DNA from 3 places in the Thauera sp. ZXT1-4 genome. Region 1 is predicted to be linked to each of the others. Evidence: predicted binding sites of a transcription regulator. Region 1 holds the regulator's gene; each other region holds the start of a gene.
What was found. Region 1 encodes sigma-54, which starts transcription at its own class of promoters, with help from an activator protein. Its sites were predicted from a motif close to TGGCACGCTTNCTGCTNA; they were not measured.

Region 1 (5,082 bases):
AAGCGCACCAATACCCTGGTCATCTTCATCAACCAGATCCGCATGAAGATCGGTGTGATGTTCGGCAGCCCGGAGACGACCACCGGCGGCAACGCGCTCAAGTTCTATGCCTCGGTGCGCATGGACATCCGCCGCACCGGTACGATCAAGAAGGGCGACGAAGTGGTCGGGTCCGAGACCCGCGTCAAGGTGGTCAAGAACAAGGTCTCGCCACCATTCAAGGAAGCGCACTTCGACATCCTCTACGGCGAGGGCATCTCACGCGAGGGCGAGATCATCGACCTCGGCGTGGAGCGCAAGATCGTCGACAAGTCCGGCGCCTGGTACGCATACAACGGCGACAAGATCGGCCAGGGCAAAGACAACTCGCGCGAGTTCCTGCGCAACAATCCCGCGCTCGCACGCGAGATCGAGAACAAGGTCCGCGCCGCGGTCGGCCTGCCCGAGATGGCGCCTGCCAGCCCGGCTTCCGCCCCTGCCGAGGCCTGAGCGGAGCCGCGCACATGGGCGAGCCGAGCCTGCGCGAGCGCGCGCTTCGCCACCTCGCCCGCCGCGACCACTCGCGTGCCGAGTTGGCGCGCAAGCTCGCCTCGCATGGCGAGCACGACGAGATCCAGGCCGTGATCGCGCGCATGGGCGAACTCGGCCTGCAGTCCGACAGCCGCTATGCCGAAGCCTTCGTGCGCGGCAAGTCGGCCCGCTTCGGCGAGACACGGCTGCGCAGGGAGCTCACACTGCGCGGAATCGACCGTGATCTGATCGACGCTGCGCTCGCGACCGAGTGCGTAGAATCGGAGCTCGACCGTGCTCGCAGCGTGCTGCGCGGCCGATTTTCCACGCCGCCCAGCGAGACCCGTGAATGGGCCCGCCAGGCGCGCTTCCTGCAAACCCGGGGCTTTGCACCCGAACTGATCCGCAAGCTGCTGAAAGAGCCCCACGATGAGTCTGCTTAAGGTCGCAGGACTGCAAAAGCGCTACAAGGCGCGCACCGTGGTGCACGACGTTGGCTTCGAGGTCGGCTCGGGCGAGGTGGTCGGCCTGCTCGGACCCAACGGCGCAGGCAAGACCACCTGCTTCTACATGATCGTCGGCCTCGTGCGCGCAGACGGCGGGCAGATCACCCTGGACGGGAAGGATCTGACCCATCTGCCGATCCACGCCCGCGCACGCCTGGGCCTTTCCTACCTGCCGCAGGAGATGAGCGTCTTCCGCAAACTCACCGTGGCCGAGAACATCCAGGCGGTGCTCGAGTTGCAGGGGCTGGACAAGCGCAATGTCAGCGAGCGGCTCGAAGAGCTGCTGATCGAACTCGGCATCCACCACCTGCGCGACAGCACCGCGATCTCGCTGTCGGGCGGCGAGCGCCGCCGCTGCGAGATCGCCCGTGCGCTGGCCACCGATCCGCGCCTGATCCTGCTCGACGAACCCTTCGCCGGCGTGGACCCGATCGCGGTCATCGACATCCAGAAGATCATCCGCTTCCTGAAGGAGCGCGGCATCGGCGTGCTGATCACCGACCACAACGTACGCGAGACGCTCGGTATCTGCGATCGCGCCTACATCATCAGCGAAGGCCGTGTGCTCGCCAGTGGCGCACCGACCGAGATCATCGAGAACGAGCAGGTGCGCCAGGTCTACCTTGGCGAGCACTTCCGGCTCTGACTGCGCGCCCCTCCTCACGCCATGAAGCCCAGTCTCCAGCTCAAGCTCTCGCAGCACCTCACACTGACGCCGCAACTGCAGCAGTCGATCAAGCTGCTGCAGCTATCGACGATCGAGCTGAATCAGGAGATCGAGCGCTTCCTGCTGGACAACCCGATGCTCGAGCGCGAGGAGGGCGAAGGCGAGTTCCTGCCCGCCGCCGCAAGCACGCCCAGCGAACAATCCCACCAGGAAGCGCCGCAGGGCGAAGGCCCCGCCGAGTCCGGCAGCGAGGCCCTGCAGCATGAAGGCGGAGAGGGCAGCAGCGAGGATGAAGGCATCGACTGGTCCAGCGTGGGCACCGGGGCCTCCAGCCGCAGCGAGGACGATGAGGACGTCGATTATCAAGAGTTTCAGGCCGCCGGCATCGCGCTGCGCGACCACCTCGATCAGCAGATCGCCCTGTCGCCGCTGTCGGATCACGACCGCGCACTGGTGCGATTCATCGTCGAGGCGCTGGACGATGACGGCTATCTGCATCAGCCGCTCGAGGAACTGCTCGAACTGCTGCCGCCCGAATCGGGCATCGAACTCGAAGACCTGAGCATTGCCCTGCACCACGTGCAAAACCTCGAACCAGCGGGCATCGGCGCGCGCTCGCCGCAGGAGTGTCTTGCGCTGCAGTTGCGCACACTGCCCGAGTGCGCGACGCGAGCACTCGCCCTCGAGGTCGCCACCAAGCACCTGGAACTGCTCGCCGAACGCAACTTCGCCAAACTGAAGAAGCTCACCGGCTCGGACGACGAAGCGCTGCGCGCAGCGCACGCACTGATCTGCAGCCTCGACCCGCACCCCGGCTCGCGCTATTCCACCAGCGAGACGCGCTATGTGCTGCCCGACGTGGTCGTACGCAAGGTGCGCGGGCGCTGGTCGGTCAGTCTCAACCAGGACGCCATGCCGCGCCTGCGCATCAACCGCCTGTACGCCAGCCTGCTGCAGCAGAACCGCGCCCAGGGCGGCGGACTGGGCGGCCAGCTGCAGGAGGCACGCTGGCTGATCCGCAACGTGCAGCAACGCTTCGACACCATCCTCCGCGTTTCCCAGGCCATCGTTGACCAGCAGCGGCAGTTCTTCGATCATGGCCCTGTGGCCATGCGCCCGCTCACGCTGCGGGAGATCGCCGACCAGCTTGAACTGCACGAGTCGACCATTTCGCGCGTGACCACGCAAAAGTACATGGCGACACCGCGCGGCGTATTCGAGCTCAAGTATTTCTTCGGCAGTCATGTCGCCACCGACACCGGTGGGGCGGCCTCTTCCACGGCGATTCGCGCGCTGATTCGCCAGTTGGTGGAAGCCGAAGACAGCAAGAAACCGCTGTCCGACGCCAAGATTGCCGAGATTCTAGGCCAGCAGGGTATCGTGGTCGCACGGCGCACCATCGCCAAGTATCGCGAATCCCTCAATATCCCGCCGGTCAGCATGCGCAAATCCATCTGACAACCACAGGAGTCACCATGAATCTCAACATCACCGGGCATCATGTCGAAGTTACCCCGGCCATCCGCGACTACGTCACCTCCAAGCTCGATCGCGTCATCCGCCACTTCGACAACGTCACCAGCGTTGCGGTAATCCTCTCCGTCGAGAAGCTCAAGCAGAAGGCCGAAGTGACCCTGCACGTGCGCGGCAAGGACATCTTCGTTGAAAGCGACGATGCCGACCTGTACGCCGCCATCGACTCGATGACCGACAAGCTCGACCGCCAGGTGCAGAAATACAAGCAGAAGATGGCCGAGCACAACCACGAGTCGCTGAAGCACCAGACCCCCGAGGACTGAGCCTTTCGTTACAGCCCCATGACCGGGGCGCGGTTGTGGTTATAATGCGCGCGTTTTGACCACGCCTGCGGCGCCCGCCCCGGAACGACAGTCGCCCCGGCGACCTGGAAGACCGGGGCGTCGTGTTTGCACACCTGCGAATGAGCCTGATATCCCAACTCCTGCCACTTCCCAATGTGGTGGTCGACCTCGACGCCAGCAGCAAGAAGCGCGTCTTCGAGCAGGCCGGCCTGCTTTTCGAGAACAACCAGGGCATCGGTCGCAGCACCGTTTTCGACAGCCTGTTCACCCGCGAACGCCTGGGCTCCACCGGCCTCGGGCAGGGCATCGCGATCCCGCACGGCCGCATCAAGGGTCTCAAGGATGCAGCGGGCGCCTTCCTGCGCCTGGCCACGCCAGTCCAGTTCGATGCGCCGGACGGTCGCCCGGTCAGCATGCTGTTCGTACTGCTCGTGCCCGAACAGGCCAACGAGACACATCTGCAGTTGCTCTCCGAGCTTGCGCAGATGTTCAGCGATCGCGCATTCCGCGAAGCACTGCTGAATGCGCCGGATGCGGCACACATCCACCAGATGTTCATGAACTGGGGCGCCCATGCGGCAGACCAGCCTGACCCGGCTGTATGAGACCCATCGCGACAGCCTCAGCCTGATCCACGTCAGCGGGCCGCTCGAGGCCCGCCTCAGCGTGGGCGAAGAGCGCATCTGGCCGGCCGATCTGGTCGGCCACCTCAATCTGATCCACCCCACCCGACTGCAGGTGCTCGGCAGCGCCGAACTGGCCTGGGCGCAACGCCACTCCAACGAGAAGGTCGCTCACCATCTCAACGAGATCCTGTCGGCGCACCCGCCAGCCATCATCGTCGCCGACGGCTGCGAGGTGCCCAACATCCTGCACGGCATCTGCGAGGCCCACGACGTAGCGCTGTTCACCGCGCGCCACCCTTCGGCAGGCGTGATCGACCAGCTCCGCCTCTATCTCTCGCGCGAGCTCGCCGAGAAGGTCTCGCTCCATGGCGTGTTCATGGATGTGCTGGGGCTCGGCGTACTGATCACCGGCGACTCCGGGGCCGGCAAATCCGAGCTCGGCCTGGAGCTCATCTCGCGCGGCCACGGCCTCGTCGCGGACGACGTGGTCGAATTCTCGCGCATCGCGCCCACTGTACTCGAGGGGCGAAGCCCCGAGATGCTGCAGGATTTCATCGAGGTACGTGGCCTGGGGCTGCTCGACATCCGCACGATCTTCGGCGAGACCGCCTGCCGCCGCAAGATGCGCCTGCGCCTGATTTGCCACCTCGACCGCCGCCAGCCCGGTCCTGGAGATCCGAGCCGTCTTCCGCTACAGCAGGAGACCCAGGACATTCTCGGCGTGAAGATCGCCCGCGTCGTGCTCCCGGTGGCCGCCGGGCGCAACCTCGCCGTGCTGCTCGAAGCTGCGGTTCGCTCCACCATCCTGCGCCTGCGCGGCATCGACTCCACGCAGGAGTTCATCGAGCGCCAGTCGCGCGCGCTCCGAGCGAGTGAGGACGACATCCGGAGCGCCGGGGGCGGATATCCATGAGCGGCTGCGTGGCACAGGCCAACGGTCCGGCTCGCCTTCA
Region 2 (5,082 bases), on a different contig from region 1:
GGCGCACCGCAATAAGGGTGGCGCAAGGCATCGATCTGCCGGCGCACCGCCTCGCTGACCGCCATGTCGCCCAAGGGCGAGCCCTCGCCTACGGCCTCCGCAACCGCGCCCCACAGCTTGAGGCTGACATGCGGGACTGCGAAGTCGTCGCGCAGCCCATCGACCAACGCGGCACGGACCGAAGCTTGCGAGCCAGCCAGCAGCAGCGCGACCGCAAGCCGGTGCACCTTGGCGCTGATGTCGTCGTTCTCCTCGCCGAAGCGGATCAGTTCAGCCAGCTTGACCTCCAGCGCGCGGATCTTGTCGCGCAGGGCATGGAGCTGACGCTCGGCGAGCGAGATCGCCTGCCCGCCATGCTGTGGATGCGGCACGGTCAACTCGGTGAACAGCTCGTGATGCTCGTTGAGGAAATCGGGGTGCTCACGCAGGTAGCGCGCGACATCTTCGGCATTCATTCTTTTCACTCCAGTGCTGCAAAAGGTACGGCGACAGTCGGCAATCCTCAGTGCTGCCATCCGGCGCGGGGCGGGCCGCAAAAACCGGGGCCCGCGCCTGGTGGGCAGTCCTGCCCCCTTCAGTCGAGCGTCATTTCGCCTTCGAATACGGTCACTGCCGGTCCGGTCATCGACACCGGCGCACCTGGTCCGGCCCAGGCGATTTCCAACTCGCCACCGCGGGTGTGCACCCGCACCGGCGATTCGATCAGGCCACGCAGGATGCCCGCGACCACCGCCGCGCAGGCGCCGGTGCCACAGGCAAGCGTCTCGCCTGCGCCGCGCTCGAACACGCGCAGGCGCACGGCATGGGCGTCCAGCACCTGCAGGAAGCCGGCGTTGACCCGCGCCGGGAAGCGCTCGTGGCGCTCGATCAGCGCCCCTTGTTCGACCACCGGCGCAGCATCGACATCGGCCACGACCTGCACCGCGTGCGGATTGCCCATCGAAACTGCCGTGATCGCAACCACGCGCTCACCCACCGCGAGCGGCTGCACCACCGCATCCGAATCGGACACGAAGGGGATCTTCGCCGGTGCAAGCTCGGGCACTCCCATGTCCACCGTAACCAGTCCGTCGGCACGCAGGCGGGGGGCGATGATCCCGGATTTCGTCTCAACCCGGATCTCATCCTGGTCGGTGAGCCCCTTGTCGTGCACGAAGCGCACGAAGCAGCGCGCGCCATTGCCGCACTGCTCGACCTCGCCGCCATCGGCGTTGAAGATGCGGTAGCGGAAGTCAACGCCGGGACGACTCGCCGGCTCGACCACCAGCAACTGGTCGCAGCCCACACCGAAGTGTCGATCGGAAATCGCCCTGACCCGAGCAGGCGTGAGTTCGACGGGCGTGCGGGTGGCATCGATGACGACGAAGTCGTTGCCCAGGCCATGCATCTTGGTGAAGCGCAATTTCATCTCGCAGGTCTTTCCAGTGTCTCAGTAAATCCGCGGCTGACCCTCGGGCCGGGTCTTGAAGCGGCGATGCACCCAATAGTATTGCTCGGGCATGGTGCGTACCACACCTTCGAGCCAGGCATTCATGCGCAGGGTGTCAGCCTCGACGTCGTCCGTGGGATAGTCGGCCCACGGCGCGCCGAGTTCAAGCAAATATCCGCCACCGCCCGGCAGCATTCGCACCACACAGGGCACCACCGCCGCACCCGCCAGCCGCGCCAGCCGCGGCAGGCCGGTGATCGTGGCCGCCTGCACGCCGAAGAAGGGCACGAAGATCGACTCCTTGCGGCCGTAGTCGAGGTCGGGCAGGTAGTAGAAGGGACGGCCGGATTTCATCGCCTTGACCGTAGCACGCACGCCGTCATGGCGCGAAAGCAGCAACTGATTGTTGAAGCGGCTGCGGCCGTGATGCAGCCAGCGATCGAAGACCTTGTCCTTCTGCGGCGCATACACGCTGACGAAGTCGCCTTCCAGCGTGAGCCGGGTGCCCGCCATGTCGAGACCGAGGAAGTGTGGCGCGAGCAGCAGCACCGGTCGCCCCTCGGCGCGCAGCCTGTGCAGATGCTCGAGCCCGTCGATGCGCACCGTCGCCCGCAGGCGCGCGGGACCGGCCCACCAGGCGAGGCCGCGCTCGAGCATGCTGCGTCCGGCGAACGCGAAGTGACGCCGCGCCAGCCGTCGCCGCTCGGTTTCGGACAGTTCGGGGAAGCACAGGCGCAGGTTGGTCAGCGCCACCTTGCGGCGCGGCACCACCACCCAATACAGCAGCCAGCCAAAGCCCGAGCCCACGCGCGCGAGCACCGCCAGCGGGAGCCAGTGCAGGAGCCAGATCAGGGCGATGACGAGGCGGCTCACGATGCGCGCTCCGCGTCCGCTCCGGGCACATCCTCCTCGCGCTCACGGCGCGGCCCCTTGTAGCGGTTGTAGCCCCACAGGTATTGCTGCGGACACTGCAGGATCATGCGCTCGACCTCGCGATTGATGATCGCGACATCGGCTTCCAGTTCGCCGGTCAGCGCCTCGGTAGGCGCCTGCAGGCGGAACACATAGCCCTCGCCACGCGGCAGGCGCTCGGCCCAGGTGTAGATCACGCGCACGCCCTTCACCGCCGCCAGGCGCGCAGCCAGCGTCATCGTCCATGCCGGCTTGCCGAAGAAGGTGGACCACACCCCCTCGCCCGCGCCCGGTACCTGGTCGGGCAGCATGCCCACCGCCTCATGGCTGCGCAGGGTCTTCACCAGCTTGCGCACGCCCGACAGGTCCGCCGGCGCGGTGCGCATCTGCCCGCGTGCGCGACCGGCTTCCATCAGCGGCTGCAGCACTGCCTTGCGCGGCGGGCGGTAAAGCACGGTAATCGGAATCTGCGCCGCAATGCACTGCGCGGTGATCTCGAAGCAGCCCAGGTGAGGAGTGATGAAGAGGATGCCCGCGCCCTCGGCGCGCGCGGCCTCGACCAGCGCCCAGCCTTCGGTGCGCACGGCGCTCGCCACCACCTCGGATGCAGGCCGCCCCCAGATGAAGGGCAACTCGAGCGCCTGGCGCCCGGCCTCGACAATCGCCGCGCGCAGCACCGCCTCGTCCTCGCGACCGAGCGCGTTGAACAGGTTCTCGCGCAGGCGGCGGGCGTAGGACGGTGAGGCCTTGTAGGTCAGCCAGCCCGCCCAACCGCCGAGGCGGTGCAGCCAGGACAGGGGCAGGCGCGAGAGCAGTCGAAAGAAGCTTTGAAGCAACACGAACGGGATCCCATGAAAGTGCCCGAAGCGTCGCGGCACGACAACGACGAGAGAACGAGAAACGACAGCGACAAGTGACCGCGACAAGAGAGATTGTGGGCGCGGGCGTATCTGCGAACATCGCCTGTTCGGTCGCAGCCATTCGCACGCCAGCCCGCCTCCACAGCCGCTTTCACGGAGAGACGCAAATCACCGTGCGCCCCGAATGCTTACACACCCGGCCGCTTCGGTCTATAATCCGCGACTTGCCGCCGAGTTAACTCGACAACTTGCAGGGCGGCATGGCAGCGGGACTGCCTCACAAATACTGCTAAAGCGTCGGCTGCTCGACGAAATCCCCGGAGCTGGCCGCAGACGCAAGGCCAGAATGGCGGGGATTTTTGCTTTTCAAGGAGCAGCAGCATGGCTGAGTTTCTCTTCACCTCCGAGTCGGTCTCCGAAGGCCATCCCGACAAGGTCGCCGACCAGGTGTCCGACGGCGTGCTCGACGCCATCCTCGCCGAAGACCCCAAGGCGCGCGTCGCCTGCGAGACGCTGGTGTCCACAGGCCTCGTCGTGATCTCGGGCGAGATCACCACCACCGCTCACCCCAATTACCGCGAGATCGCGCAGGACGTGATCCGCCGCATCGGCTACGACAACTCCGACATCGGCTTCGACTACAAGAGCTGCGCGGTGCTGGCCGCGATCAACCGCCAGTCGCCCGACATCGCTCAGGGGGTCAATGCTGCCAACGACGACCCGCTCGACCAGGGCGCCGGCGACCAGGGCCTGATGTTCGGCTACGCCACCAACGAGACCGACAGCCTGATGCCGCTGCCGATCTACTACGCCCACCGCGTCATGCAGCGCCAGGCCGAGGTGCGCAAGGACGGCCGCCTGCCCTGGCTGCGCCCCGACGCCAAGAGCCAGATCACGGTCAAGTACGTCGACGGCAAGCCGGTGGCGATCGACACCGTCGTGGTGTCCACCCAGCACGACCCCGACGTCACCCAGGAGCAGATCCGCGAGGCGGTGATCGAGCTGATCATCAAGCCGGTACTGCCGCCCGAGCTGATGAAGGGCGACGTCCGCTACCTCGTCAACCCCACTGGCCGCTTCGTGGTCGGCGGCCCGCACGGCGACTGCGGCCTGACCGGGCGCAAGATCATCGTCGACACCTACGGCGGCGCGGCCCACCACGGCGGCGGCGCCTTCTCGGGCAAGGATCCGTCCAAGGTCGACCGCTCGGCCGCCTACGCCGGCCGTTACGTGGCCAAGAACATCGTCGCCGCGGGCCTCGCCGACAAATGCGAGGTGCAGGTGGCCTACGCAATCGGTGTCGCGCGTCCGGTGTCGCTGATGGTCAACACCTTCGGCACTGGGAAAGTGGCCGATGAGAAGATCGTCGAACTGATCGGCCACCACTTCGATCTGCGTCCGAAGGCGATCATCCAGGCCCTGGACCTGCTGCGCCCCGTCTATTCCCGCACCGCGGCCTACGGCCACTTCGGCCGCGATGAGCCGGGCTTCACCTGGGAACAGACCGACAAGGCGGCCGCCCTGCGCGCCGACGCCGGGCTGTAAAATACTGCCCCGTACCGCACGCCCCTCTCCGGCAACGGTGAGGGGCGTCTTCTTTTGATCGTCCGCGCAGGACCGCGCAGGATCGTACTCGCGTGCGAACCTCTGGCCTGCGCAACAGTCTGCACTGTCCCGCCCCAAACCAGAACGCAAGACTCTTCCTCATGCTCCAGCAAACCCTGATGTTCGTCCTCGGCCTCGTCGTCCTCGTCATCGGCGCCGACGTCCTCGTGCGCGGCGCTTCACGCCTGGCGGTGTCCTTCGGCGTGTCGCCCCTGGTGGTAGGCCTGACTGTGGTCGCTTTCGGCACCAGTGCGCCAGAGATGGCGGTTTCAGTGG
Region 3 (5,082 bases), on a different contig from region 1:
CACGACCGCATCGCCTACCGTCTGCAGACCGATGGCAGTTGGGCCCGAGAGCGGCTGGCGCCCTGACTGCAGGCGAAGCCCTGAACCTGCCACCGCCACGGGCAGGCCAAGCCTCCACCACCACTCTGGGACGCGCGGACGCGCGGCGTTGCCTTTTCCCTTGCCTTCGGTAGAACACTGCACCGATCATTGAGGCCGTTTTTCATCCGCGAGCAACCATGAACACCCCGACCACCGCGCAACACACCGCGGGCGAAGCCCCTGCGATCATCCTCCCCGATCCCGAGAGCATCTTCCTCACGCGCGCAGAACGTTTCGACGCACTGGCGCTGCACCACGGCCTGGGCGAATGGCTCGCCTTCCTCGGCCGGCTTTCGCGCGCCCAGGACAAGGCACTGAAGGCCGCGGAGCCCGACCTTGCACCCCCCGCAACGGAAACCCTCGAGCTGGCGCGCAAGCACCGCATGCCACCGGTCAGCGTCGCCTCGTTCCAGCGCCCGATCGTCTGGCACGACATCCTGCGCAGCATCGTCGGCGATCTGCTCGAGAACGCGCCCGTCGGCGCCCGGGAAACCCTCGACGCGCTCCTGCTCACCAGCGCGGAAGAGCTCGACAAGCTGGCCGAGAAACTGCTCAATGGCGAACCCGAGCGCGCCGACATGGACCGCCTGCCCTACATCGCTGCCGCGATGCAGGTGGTGTTCACCGCGGTCGCCAGCAAGCTCGACGCCACGGCCTTGCCGCGCATGGAGGCGCACAGCACCTGCCCGGTGTGCGGCAGCCACCCCGTCGTGAGTGTGATCCGCAGCGAAGGCCCCACCGCCGGCCTGCGCTATGTGCACTGCACCCTGTGCAACACCGAATGGGAGGTTCCGCACGCCACCTGCGTCACCTGCGGCGACCGCGAGAAGGTCACGCTGCACGAGATCGATGGCGACGACGGCATCGCGCGTGCCGAATCCTGCGGCGCCTGCGAGAGCTACATGAAGCTCATCGTCCAGGGCCCGAACGTGCGGGTCGACCCGATCGCCGACGACCTGGCCTCGGTGGCGCTGGACATGCTGGTGGACGACGCCGGTTTCGTGCGCAGCGGCCCGAACTACCTGCTCATCGGCGCCGGAGAGTAAGACGGCAAGCGGGGCTGCGCAGGCGCCCGGTTGCACGGGCGCCCGGTTGCACGGGCGCCTGACGCTTAAACGCGCAGCAGCAACACCTTCAGCGGCGGATTGTCGTCGCGACTGGGAAAATCCGCTTCCGGGGCGATCCATTCCGCCTCGCGCAGGGGGCGCCCCGCCTTGCGGGCGCTGCGGTCGAGCTGGTCCAGCCAATCCTCGCGCCGCACACGCGCGACGTTGTTGCAGCAGATCAGCGTACCGCCCTCCTCGGTGGCAAGCAGCGCCGGCTTGAACAGCGCGGCGTAGTCATGCACCAGGTCGACCACGCCGAAGGGGCTCTTGGCGTAGCGCGGCGGATCGAGGAAGACGAGATCGAAGCGGTGCGGCGCCAGCTCGGGAAAGGGCGGCAGATGCTTGCCGCGCACCACCTTCGGCTGACCGATGCCCGCGTACTGACGCAGGGCGGCGAAGGCATCCGACTTGATGAAGCGCACACGGATCGGTAGCTCGTTGAGGCGGGCATTGTCCTTGCCGACCGCGAGGCTCGACTCGGCAAAATCCACATTCACCACATGACGCGCGCCCGCCTTGGCCGCCGCGACACCGACGCCACAGGTGTAGGCGAACACATTGAGCAGGGACTTGCCCTCCGCCTCCTGCATCACCCGCCGGCGCGCCGCACGCAGATCGAGGAACAGCCACGGATCCTGCCCCGCATGCCGGGCCTGGAAACAGTAGCGCACGCCGAGCTCGGAGAACTCCGAAAGTTGCTCGGCCAGAGCCTGCTGCTCCGGCGAAAGGGCGTTGGCGATGCGGGAGTTCTTTCCGCTGCGGTCATTCCAGACCAAGGGCAGGCCCGGCAGGGCACCACCGTAGAAGGCCTCCAGCGCGGCCAATTGCTCGGCCGTCAGCGGCCGATGGAAGGTCTGCACCAGCAGCACCGAGCCATAGCGGTCGACCGTGATCCCGGGCGCACCTTCGACGGTGCCGTGAAAAAGACGATAGGCATCGGTCTGCTCGGCAGCCAGCTGTTCAATCAGGGGCGCTCGGGCGGCAAGCGCGGCCGAGAGCAGGTCGGTGATGGAGGAGGACATGGCGGTTCCAGCGCAGGGCGCGCCAGTATGCCCGACTGCGCGCCGGATGCGCATCCTTGGAAGGGTGCGCCGCAATCCGGCCGCCCTGCCCGTGCAGCGCCTTCTGCGCAGCGGTGCACATGAACAATCACCGGTCCCACACAACTGTCCTCTGCACTCTCGGCGTCAGCATTCCGAGCAGCGCCGTAAGGCGTTCGCTCGAAGGAAGGGCTAGGCGTCATCTTCGGTTCGCGAAGCTCAGTGTTCATTGCCCGCGTACACCCACATTGGCTCTGTTCTGCCCGCTCGCTCGAACCCCATCGACTTGTAGAACTCCACGGCCTCTCCATCCGCAGTAAGCATCTTCTGATGGAACCCCTCGTACTTCTCCATGAGAGTGCCCATCATCGCTCGTCCGACGCCTTGGCGTTGAAACTCGGGGTGCACAAGCATGTGGGGGAAGTACACAACCAGGTGGCCGTCCGAGATAGCATTTCCTAGACCGACTAAGCGGCCTCCCACTCGAGCGGTAACCAGCGCATGGGAGTTCCGAAGTGCCGCAAGAAGCTGGCGTGGCTTCTCAGCAGAGGACCAAGCGTTTGCTTTGTAGAGCTCGACAACCTCAATGTCATCGAGAGAGTCGTTCAAAGATATGGTCAATGACATTTCGCTGTGCCTCATGTGAGACGCCTTACTTTATTCTGGGGTAACAGTTCTGCCGCATAACATCGGAATGCCGGATGACTTTTCGACCTCAACTGCCGATAGCTCGAAGGGGCACTCAGCAGCGATGTGTTGGTCACCCTGCAGTTCGAGCGTCACGCGACGGCGAACAACAGCTTAACCATCCTGCCAACTGGAACTACCGACCCGTTGCGGAAGTGGCCAATGCCGAAGACATAAGGCGGCTTTGTTCGCTTGGCTGCCCCTGTAAGTACCGGCAAGCGGCGCCTGAATCGCCGTGCCGCCAGCGCCGATTTCTACGGAACTACAGAATCTATGCCAATTAAATTCGATCCTGGCCCCTTTCATTCGCCTTTGATTCATTTGATTGACCTTTAATTCAAAGCTCTCAACCTCAGTTGCCGGCTAGCCTGCGCCGATTGAGCGGCGGCATTGTTGCGGAAAGTCACCGCAGGGGATCGTGTCGGAAATCTTTACAGCCTAGCCGCCTAACGCCCCATTGCATTTTGAGCAGCAGAATCTTTTAGAAGAAAATCATATGTTTAGTAAATACGGCATGGTTATTGCTTATAGGTGGTAGTCTTCGCTCAAAAACAACTACATCAACACGTACTCTCATCAACAAGGGGCAACGCAATGAAAAAATGTCTAGTGGCGGCGCTTGCGGTTGTCGCAATGGGAACGATACCGTTTGCCAACGCGGCAACTGTTTATAACGTCAATCGCACTATCGGCGCAGGGTCGGTTACCGGCTTCATCGAGACAGACGATACGATCGGAGCATTGAGCTTTTCGAATATCACCGATTGGAGCCTTAGCATTTTTTCACCTGCCATCAATGGCGGCGTCGCGACCAGTTCAAATTTCGGGGCAAGCACTTTTGGAAATGCGTCACTCGTAACTGCAACCGCAACCGACTTGTTCTTTGATTTCGATGCCAGCGGTATCTTTGGTTTCTGGAGCGACTCTAATTCTGATTGGTGGTGTTTGGCCGGCGGTCTTGGTGGCGATAACGGCTGCTTCGTTTCGCCAGGGGAGTCGATCGGATATAGCGACACAACGGGTAATCAAGCTGAATTCGTGGGTTACACCGGTAGTGTATCGTTCGCAAGCACGGGCACTAGTGTCCCCGAACCCGGCACCGTGGCGCTACTGTCTTTGGGTCTCGCTGCCCTGGGCTTAAGGCGGCGTAAGTCAGCTTAAGCATCGAGAACCCGCTTCGGCGGGTTTTTCGTTTTCGGCACCACCAGTGCTCCCGAACCGGTCAGGACGGCTGGCGTCATGGATGCAGCGCCCCGAATCGGCGGATGAAAACCACCGCGTCGATTTGCGACGCGGCACTGGCGCCCGGACTGCACCGCCGCAGGGTTTTCTGGATAGGATTCAGGAAGATGCGCAGCGCCGCGTTCTGGATGGCAGGGTCACGCTCCAGGTGATAGCGTAGCCGCTTGGGCACGAAGAGTGCCCATTGGCGCACCGACAGGCGCGGGATGACATGGTCGGCCAGATCGGCGGCGGTCTCGACCATGCGTCGGGTGTTGCAGGACGGACAGACATTACGTCCCTTGCAGGAGTAGGCAACCAGGAAGTCGTGCCCGCAGTCGTCCCAGCGCGCCCGCGCAAAGCCGTGGGCCAGGATGCTGCATTTGAGGTGGCAGCGGAATTCCCGCCCGGTTACCGCCGGTGCGGTCTCCCCGGCGCCGTCATCCTGAAGCGCCAGCCAGGTGGCAAGATGCGTCTGCACGGTGCGATAGAGCAGCGTGCGTTCGAGTTTGCGACGGCGGTAGACGGCACTGCACGGTGAGGCACAGGCGCCGGTGGCAGGCATTGGCGTCCGGATCGGGTGATCGGCCACACACTGCCCATAGCTACCGACGCAATCACGACTACAGATTGTGAAGGGCGACTTCGTGATCCAAGACGTGCCGTTCAGCGAAGCACTTTCCGTTGACTGTCGACGTCCGCACCTGGCCGGACTGAGACTTCCATACCCCGATCTGTGTGGGGGCGCTGCGAGTCGACTGTGGCTGTCTCCACCCGAGCCGTTTCAGTCATCGGCACGGCAGGGAGGGGTCGTCTGGCGTGAGTGACTGGACGAAGACGGACGTGCAGTCTGGTCGACGTGCGTTCTTGCCAATTTTTGCCAAGCGGACTAACCTGCGTCCATGAGCACGATGAACATTTCCTTGCCCAACAGCCTGAAATCCTTC

Region 2: a site for sigma-54 is predicted at 3,477-3,494, ahead of metK (methionine adenosyltransferase). Genes of this name have one in related genera too.
Region 3: a site for sigma-54 is predicted at 3,425-3,442, ahead of ACUH78_RS17490 (PEP-CTERM sorting domain-containing protein). Genes of this name have one in related genera too.

The regions. Positions count from the first base shown of each region.
Region 1 covers NZ_JBQWSN020000006.1:147,451-152,532, reverse strand. Annotated here, with positions in the region: gene recA (recombinase RecA) at 1-489, shown strand, start outside; gene ACUH78_RS07315 (regulatory protein RecX) at 504-953, shown strand; gene lptB (LPS export ABC transporter ATP-binding protein) at 940-1,662, shown strand; gene ACUH78_RS07305 (RNA polymerase factor sigma-54) at 1,684-3,141, shown strand; gene hpf (ribosome hibernation-promoting factor, HPF/YfiA family) at 3,159-3,482, shown strand; gene ptsN (PTS IIA-like nitrogen regulatory protein PtsN) at 3,623-4,108, shown strand; gene hprK (HPr(Ser) kinase/phosphatase) at 4,077-5,042, shown strand.
Region 2 covers NZ_JBQWSN020000004.1:162,113-167,194, forward strand. Annotated here, with positions in the region: gene ACUH78_RS05355 (DUF484 family protein) at 1-455, opposite strand, end outside; gene dapF (diaminopimelate epimerase) at 575-1,408, opposite strand; gene ACUH78_RS05365 (lysophospholipid acyltransferase family protein) at 1,430-2,302, opposite strand; gene ACUH78_RS05370 (lysophospholipid acyltransferase family protein) at 2,299-3,180, opposite strand; gene metK (methionine adenosyltransferase) at 3,583-4,746, shown strand; gene ACUH78_RS05380 (calcium/sodium antiporter) at 4,908-5,082, shown strand, end outside.
Region 3 covers NZ_JBQWSN020000039.1:5,786-10,867, reverse strand. Annotated here, with positions in the region: gene pdxH (pyridoxamine 5'-phosphate oxidase) at 1-66, shown strand, start outside; gene fdhE (formate dehydrogenase accessory protein FdhE) at 219-1,127, shown strand; gene ACUH78_RS17500 (class I SAM-dependent rRNA methyltransferase) at 1,193-2,209, opposite strand; gene ACUH78_RS17495 (GNAT family N-acetyltransferase) at 2,447-2,869, opposite strand; gene ACUH78_RS17490 (PEP-CTERM sorting domain-containing protein) at 3,509-4,075, shown strand; partial or broken gene ACUH78_RS17485 (transposase zinc-binding domain-containing protein) at 4,164-4,700, opposite strand; gene ACUH78_RS17480 (ribbon-helix-helix domain-containing protein) at 5,038-5,082, shown strand, end outside.